Regions from separate parts of the Allofournierella massiliensis genome, predicted to be linked through region 2. Evidence: predicted binding sites of a transcription regulator. Region 2 holds the regulator's gene; the other holds the start of a gene.
What was found. Region 2 encodes NrdR, which represses ribonucleotide reductase genes. Its sites were predicted from a motif close to CACNANATNTNGTG; they were not measured.

Region 1 (4,420 bases), on a different contig from region 2:
TCGTAGAACTTCTTCTCGTCGTGGTCGGCCAGAATTGCCAGACGGGGCAGGTTGATGGAGGTGAAGCTCAGGTTGCCGCGGCTGTAGCTGATCTGGCGCTCCGGGTCGTAGACGTTGCCCATCACGCGGGTGCGGCAGCCCATGGTGGCCACCTCGGTCTCGGGCCGGCCGGGCACATAGTACTGCAGGTTGAAGGGTGCGTCCAGGAACACATAGTTGGGGAACAGCCGCTTGGCGCTCACCTTCATGCTCAGCTTGAACAGGTCGTAGTTGGGGTCGCCCTCGTTGTAGTTCACGCCCTCTTTGACCTTGAAGATGTGAATGGGGAAGATGGGGGTCTCGCCGTGGCCCAAGCCCGCGTCCTCCGCCATCAGAATGTTGCGGATCACCATCCGGCCCTCGGGGGTGGTGTCGGTGCCGTAGTTGATGCTGCTGAAGGGGGTCTGCGCGCCGGCGCGGCTGTGCATGGTGTTCAGGTTATGCACAAAGCCCTCCATGGCCTGGTAGGTATCCCGGTCGGTCTGCTTCCAGGCGCGGCGGCGGGCGGTGGCCACCAGACGGCGGGCGGTGTGCTCATCCACACGGCCGCTGGCAATCAGCGCGTCGGCCACAATGCGGTCGAATTCCTCCGCATTGGTCTCCAGGCGGGGCTGCTGGTCCAGCTTGGTAACGGCTTTGTCCACCATCTGGTTCACAAAGTCGGCCTCGTTCTCGGTCTCCAGCACGTCCTCCAGGCTTTCGGCCAGCTTTTTGCGGTAGGCCCGGGCAAAGGTCTTGCCCACGCCCTCGGCCATGCCGTAATCAAAGTTCGGAATGCTCTGGCCGCCGTGCTGGTCGTTCTGGTTGGACTGGATGGCAATGGCCGCCAGTGCCGCATAGCTGCCGATGCTGTTGGGCTCGCGCAAAAAACCGTGGCCGGTGGAGAACCCGCCGTGGAACAGGCGCAGAATATCGATCTGGCAGCAGGTGGTGGTCAGAGAATAAAAATCAAAGTCATGGATGTGGATGTCGCCCTCCCGGTAGGCCTTGGCCTGCTCCGGGCGCAGCAGATACGCCGCGTTATAGGCCTTGGCGCCGGCGGTGCCGATCTGCAGCATGCTGCCCATGGCGGTGTTGCCGTCGATGTTGGCGTTGTCGCGCTTCATGTCGCTGGCGCGGGCGTCCACATTGGTGATCTCGTCGATGGTTTTCATCAGGCTGGTGTTCGCCTCGCGGATGCGGGTGCGGTTTGCCCGGTACAGAATGTACTGCTTGGCGGCCGCGTCGTGGCCGGTCTCCATCAGCGCGGTTTCCACCGCGTCCTGAATCTGCTCAATCTGGGGAGACTCCTCGCCGCAATCCATCTCCAGCTGGCGGGCAGCACGGGCGGCAATGCGGTCGGCTTCGGCGGCATCCCCTTCCTGGGCGGCTTCCAGCGCCTTCATAATGGCGGCGGTGATCTTGCTCTGATCGTAGAGCACCACACGGCCGTCGCGCTTAATTACACTTTTGATCATGGCGATTCTCCTCATGCAACTGTTACTTTGGTGCGGCAAAAAAATACAGAGCGTAAAGAACTACCATCTGTATTTTGGGGTGATTCGGCCGCGATTACTATTATTGCACTAGATATAGTAGAAGTCAATAGATTCCCGATGCCGATAAGGCCCAAGAACGCCCAAGCTTTTCGGGGAAAATTTGTGAGATATGATGGCTTGACGAGCCAAACCGCAGAATGTTGTGATACAATAAAATGGTCGGAAAACTTTGCCAGGGGGTGGAAAACCAAGATGGCAGGCCAAATTCGCCGGGTGGCGGGGCTGGAATATGAACTTGTTCGAAAAAAGGTGAAGAATCTGAACCTGCGGGTGCGGCGGGACGGCACGGTGGCGGTGAGCGTGCCGCTGCGGGTGAGCGCCGACCAGGCGGATGCCTTTGTGGCCCAGCGGATGGGCTGGGTGATCGCCGCAAAGCAGCAGGTGGCCCGGGCCGCCCGAAAGCAGGCGGACTGCCCGCCCCCCTCGAAGGAGGAGTGCCTTGCGCTGTTCGAGCCGGTCAGCCGGCGGGTGTATCCGGCCTTTGCCGGGGTGCTGGGCGGCCAGCCGCCCGAGCTGCGCGTGCGGGACATGACCAGCCGCTGGGGCGTGTGCGACGTGGCGAAAAAACGCATCACGCTGGCCTCCCGGCTGGCGCTGCAGCCCGCCGCGGCGGTGGAATATGTGATCGTGCATGAATACTGCCACTTTGTGCACCCCAATCATCAGAAGGAATTCTGGGCGCTGGTGGAGCGCTTTCTGCCGGACTGGAAAGCCCGCCGGGCGCTTTTGCGCCAGGGATAGGGCAGGGGCGCGGCACTCCAAAAGCGGATTCCGTGGACTTTTTTGCCCACAGGCGCTATAATATAGGTTCGTCCGAAGAAAATCTGCGGACCATATAATTGTATATATAATAGAATAAAAGAAAACAAGGAGGGCCGCCGGGCGTGGAAAACAAATACAAAAAGCTGATGAGCAACACCATGCTGTTTGCCGTCAGCAACTTTTCCTCCAAGCTGCTCAGCATTATCTTACAACCCTACATCACCTTTGCCATGGGCGAGGTGGACGAGGTGGGCATCACCAAGCTGGTGCAGCAGATCGGTTCGCTGCTGATCCCGCTGGTGAGCATGGGCGTGAGCTTCGCCATCATCCGTTTCGGTCTGGAAAAGACCAACAGCAAAAGCCAGGTGTTTACAAACGGCCTTGTGACCATCGGCCTGGGCTTTGCGCTGATGCTCATCTGCTATCCGGTGCTGCGGCTGATCCCGCTGTTCAGCGACTATGCGCTGCTTTTGTATGTGCATGTGCTGGTGAGCTGCCTGCGTACCCTGTGCACCCAGTTTGTGCGCAGCCGCCAGCTGAACCGGCTGGTGGCGGTGGACGGCGTTTTGTGCAGCGCCACCAACCTGGGCTTCATGATCCTGTTTTTGTCCGGCATGGGCATGGGCGCCTCCGGCTACATTCTGGCCATCATCTGCAGCGACGCGCTGAGCGCTCTGTTCGTATTTCTGGTGGCGGGGCTGCGCCGGTATCTGCATGTGAAGAGCTTCAACAGGGAGCTGTGGGGCCGCATGATGCGCTACGCGCTGCCCATGGTGCCGGCTCAGATCAGCTTCTGGGTGATCAACGCCAGCGACCTGTTCTTCGTGCAGGCCATGTGCGAGGGCTACCAGGGCCAGAGCGGCGAATACTGGACCGGCCTGCTGGGCGTGGGCTATTTCCTGCCCACCATCCTCACGGTGCTGGGCACCATCTTCTATGAGGCCTGGCAGCTTTCCGCCGTGACCGAGGAAAAGGGCCGCGCCGCCTTTTTCAGCCGGGTGTTCGGCATCTATCAGGCGCTGCTGTTCTGCTGCTGCAGCGGCATCATCCTTCTGTGCCGCCCGCTGATGTTCATGTTCAAGGCCAACTTCTACGACGCATGGCAGTTTGTGCCCATGCTCACGCTGGCCACCCTGTTCAACTGCTTCAACCAGTTTTTGAACAGCGTTTACATGGTGGAAAAGCGCAGCACCCTTTCGCTGTACACCATGCTGGCGGGCGCCATCGCCAACTGCGCACTGAACTGGGCGCTGATTCCCCTGATGGGCCCCAACGGCGCAACGCTGGCCAGCCTGATCAGCTATGTCATCGTGTTTGTGCTGCGTGCCATCAACACCCGCGGCCTGATGCACATGAGCTTCGCGCCCCTGCGCCTGACCATCAACTGCGTGCTGATCGGGGTGGAAACGGTGCTCATGCTGCGCCAGATTCCGGGCTGGCCGGTCTGGTGCACCCTGCTCACCGCGGTGATCTGCCTGTTCAATCTGCAGGGCATTCTGGGCATGCTGCGCCAGCTGCTGCGCCGCCGCGCCCCCCGCAAGCAGGCATAAGCAGCCACAGAACGACAAACAAAAACCGCCCCCGGCCCATGTGTTTTTCACACAGGCCCGGGGGCGGTCTTTTTATGGTCGGTTCAGTCCGGCATGGCCAGCTGGGTCAGGCGCATGTAGTGCCGGTACAAAGGGCCAAAGCGCCGCCGGTAGCCCGGCTTCCAGGGCTTGGCCTTGCCGCAGAAGTGCAAAACGGAGGTGTGGGCGAATACCCAGTCCATATCGCAGTCGCCGCCGCTGCGCAGATAGTAGTTGTTGAAATTGCGGGCGTCGTAGTTCCACACCGCGTCGTCCAGCGGCAGCACCAGACTGCCGTACAGCATGTTCAGCAGATCCTGATCTGGGAACAGCAGCTCCCGGGCGTGGCGGCGGGTGAAGTCGAACAGGGCCTCCGGGTTGATCCAGCGGCGGCCGGCGTCCAGATCCATGAGCAGCACGCCGGAATTGAAGTAGTCGTGGTCGGTGCCCAGCCGCACCTGATTCACGCTGTTGGCCAGTTCGGTCTTGCCGGTGTGGGCCGCCGCCGCGAAC
Region 2 (4,420 bases):
TTTTTTTTTCGGGTTGTGCGAAACCTGGATTTATACTATAATAAGTTCGAAAATCAGGTATCGATCCACCCGTGCCGGAGCACAGTAAAGCTGCCGACACGCCGCTGGGAAGCTGCAAAAGAGGAGCGTTTGCAATGAAAGAATATCAGAGCATGACCAAGCAGGAGCTGCAGGAAGAATACGAGGCGGTTCTGGCACAGTATCAGAGCTATCAGGCAAAGGGGCTGAAACTGGATATGTCCCGCGGGAAACCCTGTGCCGAGCAGTTGGAGCTTTCCAACGAGCTGCTCAGCCAGAATCAGTACATTGGGGAAAATGGCGAGGATTCCCGTAACTACGGTTTGCTTGCCGGTATGCCCCAGGCCCGCCGTTTCTTTGCCGAGCTGATGGATGTGGAGGAAAATGAAGTCATCGTGGGTGGCAATTCCTCGCTCACACTCATGTATTATATGATCGATCTGGGCTGGCGGGTCGGCTTTGCGGACAGCGACCACCCCTGGCGCACCGAGGAAAAGCTTAAATTCCTGTGTCCTGTACCCGGCTATGACCGTCACTTTGCCATTACGGAGTATTTCGGCTTCGAAATGCTGCCCATCCCCATGAAAGAGGATGGCCCGGACATGGATCTGGTGGAGCAGCTTGCCGCTGATCCCAGCGTGAAGGGCATCTGGTGTGTGCCGCTGTATTCCAATCCGGATGGCTATATTTACAGCGCGGAAACGGTACGCCGGCTTGCCAGCATGAAAACCGGTGCGCCGGATTTTAAGATCATCTGGGATAACGCATACTGTGTGCATCATCTTACCGATGAGCATTGCTCCGTACCCGATATCCTGACCGAGTGCAAAAAGTATGGCACGAAGGATCGTCCTCTGCTGGTATGCTCCACCAGCAAAATGACCTTCCCCGGAGCTGGTGTTGCCGCGCTGGCCGCCAGTGAGGCCAATATTCGCCACATCCTCACCCAGATGGCTCCCATGGCCATCAGTGCCGACAAGATGAATCAGATGCGCCATGTGAGCTTTTTGAAAAACAAGGCGGGCGTATTGGCACACATGGAAAAACATCGTGCTATTCTGGAACCCAAATTTGAACTGCTCAAGGAAGCCTTTGCTTGCCAGCTAACTCCCTGCGGGGCCATTGCCCGCTGGACCAGCCCCAAAGGCGGATATTTCATCAGCCTGTATGTGATGGATGGCTGCGCAAAGCGCGTGGTTCAGCTGTGCAAGGAAGCCGGTGTGATTCTCACTCCTGCTGGTTCGGCTTATCCCTACGGCAACGACCCGCAGGATCATCACCTCCGCATCGCTCCCTCGTATCCCACGGTGGCCGAACTGGATCAGGCCAGCCAGCTGCTTTGTGTCAGTGTTCGTCTGGCCAGTCTGGAAAAACTGTTGCAGGCATAACAAAAACCAATTGCAACGGCAGGCGAATCTGTGCTATAATAACGGAATCTTAAACTGCGGTGCGGGATAATACGGCCCGGCCGTTCATCAAAGGAGGACCCCATATGAAGTGCCCTTACTGCGGCGAACTGGAATCCAAGGTCATTGATTCCCGCCCCACGGAGGACGGCGAGAAAATCCGCCGCCGACGGGAATGCCTGCGCTGCGGCAAGCGTTTTACAACTTATGAAATCGTGGAAACCGTGCCTTTGATGGTCATCAAAAAGGATCGTTCCCGCCAGGTGTTCGATCGGCAGAAGCTCCTGGGTGGCATGCTTCGAGCCTGCGAAAAACGCCCGGTCAGCTATGAGATGCTGGAGCGGGCGGTGGATAACATCGAGCAGTCCCTTCTGAACAGCTATGAGCGCGAAGTCACCTCCATTCATATTGGTGAGCTTGCCATGGAAGAGCTGAAGAAGGTTGATGAAGTGGCGTACGTACGCTTTGCTTCGGTTTACCGGCAGTTCTCTGATTTGAACACCTTCATGAATGAGCTTAAGGAAATGCTCAGCAAGCGTTCAGAGCAGCCCGAAAAATAATCGGCGCACACCGTTCAGCTGAGATTTCAGTTTTCCCGTTTCGCAGAGAAGATCCTGCAGATAGTCCGGGTGTGCATAGGCGTTCAGGCCATACAGCGCACTTTCCAGTTCATGGAGCTGATCTTTTCGAATAAACACGGCAAGTACTGCCTGCTGCTTTTGATAGCTCTGTGTCATATATCGGATTTGCTCCCGTGCTTGCGGATACTCTCCACAGATGCAAAGGCTTTCCACCCGTGCAAGCCCCTTATCCAGCGAATCGAGGGAATCCGATACCAGACGCTGACCGATGAGTGTGAGCAAACACAATGCCGCAAGAATCATTGCGGCTGCCCGCAACCGTTTCATTTCTGTCCTTTCCACAGCCCTCTGATTCGCTTTTGCGGCAGGGGGCTGTTTTCTTTTGGAATCAATCTGTATTCGCCTCCGGCCCGTACCAGAAGAAGCAGTACCTGTTCCCGAGTGCATTTTTCTTTCCGGAGAAGGAACTCCAGCCATTGGGCGTCCTTCCTGCAGAGCGGAAGTGCCCCCTTCAGAAGCTGTCCATCCGCAATTACCGGAATAAAGGGATCGCCGTCCTCTGTTTTGCAAATGCTGATGCTGCCGTTGGTCTCCACCACCGCCCAGCTTACCTGTGCCGGGTCAAATACATCCTTACCGCGCAAGGCTTCCAGAAGGTCCCCGGTCCCAAACCGCAGCGATCGCAGAGTTTCGCGGCAGATCTTTCCGTCTCGAATCACGGTGACAGGGGAGCCGAACAGCAATCGTGCTGCTTTGGGCCGGCAGAAACACAGCCCGGAGAGGAAAAGTTCCAGTGCCACAATCAAAAACACAGGAACAAGGCTGGCAGTAAGTGGCAGCTCCGGCGACTCGATGGAGATGGACGCAAGGTTGGAGATCAGAATGGTGGAAACAAGCTCGGCGGGCTGTAATTCTCCCAGCTGACGTTTTCCCATCAGGCGCATGGCCAACAGAATGAGCAGATAAACCATCAGGGTTCGCAGCATCAGAATCAGCATTCCTTATCCTCCGTCTCTTTGAATCGTCTCACTGCCTTTTCGGTTTGCAATGCGGTCATTTGGGGCATACTAAGCCCCGGAGGTGACGCCGATGCAAACGGAAGAAACATTGAAGCCGCAACTTCAGCAAAATATCGAGTTGCTGAAACAGAGGTTTGGCAACTCGATTGATCTGTATACAAAGCCAGTCCGGATTCTGGGGATTCCATGTTGTCTTTGTATGTTCGAGGGCCTTTCCACCATTGAACGTTTGTGGGTGGTGGTGTTGGACATGCTGAGCAAAAGTGAGTTTCAGCCGGAAAGCGGTCTGGAGCTGTTTCATTACATGCAGTCTCAAACCGACCTGCCGCTGGAAAATTCCTGCGTGGAAACCGTGGATCAGCTGCGCACGCAGCTCACCGCCGGCACCACAGTGATTCTGATTGACGGATGCTGTAAAGCAGTGGTGCTTTCCACTCAGAACATGCAGTTCCGATCCATTCAGGAGCCCTCCGGAGAAGGGAATGTGCGGGGCTCCCGGGAAGGCTTCAGCGATCTGCTGCGCATCAACATCAGCCTGCTGCGTCGCCTGATCCGCACCGAAACGCTCACGGTGGAAACAATGATTTGTGGTGAGCGGACTGCCACAGAGGTGGCACTGGTTTACGATCGCTCTCTGGCGCCTGAGGAACTGGTAAAGCAGATCCGCGGCCGGCTAAGCAAGGCAAAACTTCCCGTGCTGTTTGACTCCAGCTACCTTGTGCCTTTTTTGCAGCGGGGCGGGTTCAGCTTTTTTCAGCAGGCAGGGTATACGGAACGCCCGGCCACAGCCTGCGCCAAACTCTGCGAGGGGAAAATAATAATTCTTGTAAACGGCAGCCCCTTTGCCATGATAATCCCGTATTTTTTCAGTGAACACTTTCAAAGTCTGGACGATTACTCCACGAAAGCCTATTTTGCCAGCTTTATCCGCATGATCAAATACGGCGCTTTCTTTCTTGCAGTGCTTTTGCCCGGCGTGTTTGTTTCCGTTGCAGAATATACGCCGGAGCTGTTTCCTCCGCAGCTGCTGTACAAAATCGCAGCCGCAGAAGCAGCCACACCATTGCCACTGTTCCTTGAGATGGTGCTGGTTATTGTTTTGCTGGAGATCGTACGGGAAGCAGGTTTGCGGCTGCCTCATCCCATTGGTCACAGCGTAAGTCTTGTGGCAGCCATCATTGTGGGAGATGCAGCGGTGAAGGCCGGAATCTTGAGCACTCCCATTGTAATCACCGCAGCGCTGACCACAATCTCCATGTTTGTGATTCCTTCTCTGTATGAACCGGCCACCGTGCTCCGCATCCTGTTTGTCTTTGCTGGAGGTTTATTTGGTCCCTTCGGTATTCTGGCTCTTCTTTTTATAATGCTTACCAGCATCTGCGGAATGAACTCCTTT

Region 1: the regulator NrdR is predicted to act here: its motif matches at 1,603-1,616, upstream of ACESYO_RS10380 (anaerobic ribonucleoside triphosphate reductase).

The regions. Positions count from the first base shown of each region.
Region 1 covers NZ_CAXSWZ010000018.1:6,457-10,876, forward strand. Annotated here, with positions in the region: gene ACESYO_RS10380 (anaerobic ribonucleoside triphosphate reductase) at 1-1,496, opposite strand, end outside; gene ACESYO_RS10385 (M48 family metallopeptidase) at 1,770-2,318, shown strand; gene ACESYO_RS10390 (lipopolysaccharide biosynthesis protein) at 2,462-3,889, shown strand; gene ACESYO_RS10395 (glycosyltransferase family 8 protein) at 3,973-4,420, opposite strand, start outside.
Region 2 covers NZ_CAXSWZ010000024.1:44,029-48,448, reverse strand. Annotated here, with positions in the region: gene ACESYO_RS12345 (aminotransferase class I/II-fold pyridoxal phosphate-dependent enzyme) at 135-1,406, shown strand; gene nrdR (transcriptional regulator NrdR) at 1,511-1,984, shown strand; gene ACESYO_RS12335 (DUF4363 family protein) at 1,964-2,332, opposite strand; gene ACESYO_RS12330 (DUF421 domain-containing protein) at 2,329-3,003, opposite strand; gene ACESYO_RS12325 (spore germination protein) at 3,095-4,420, shown strand, end outside.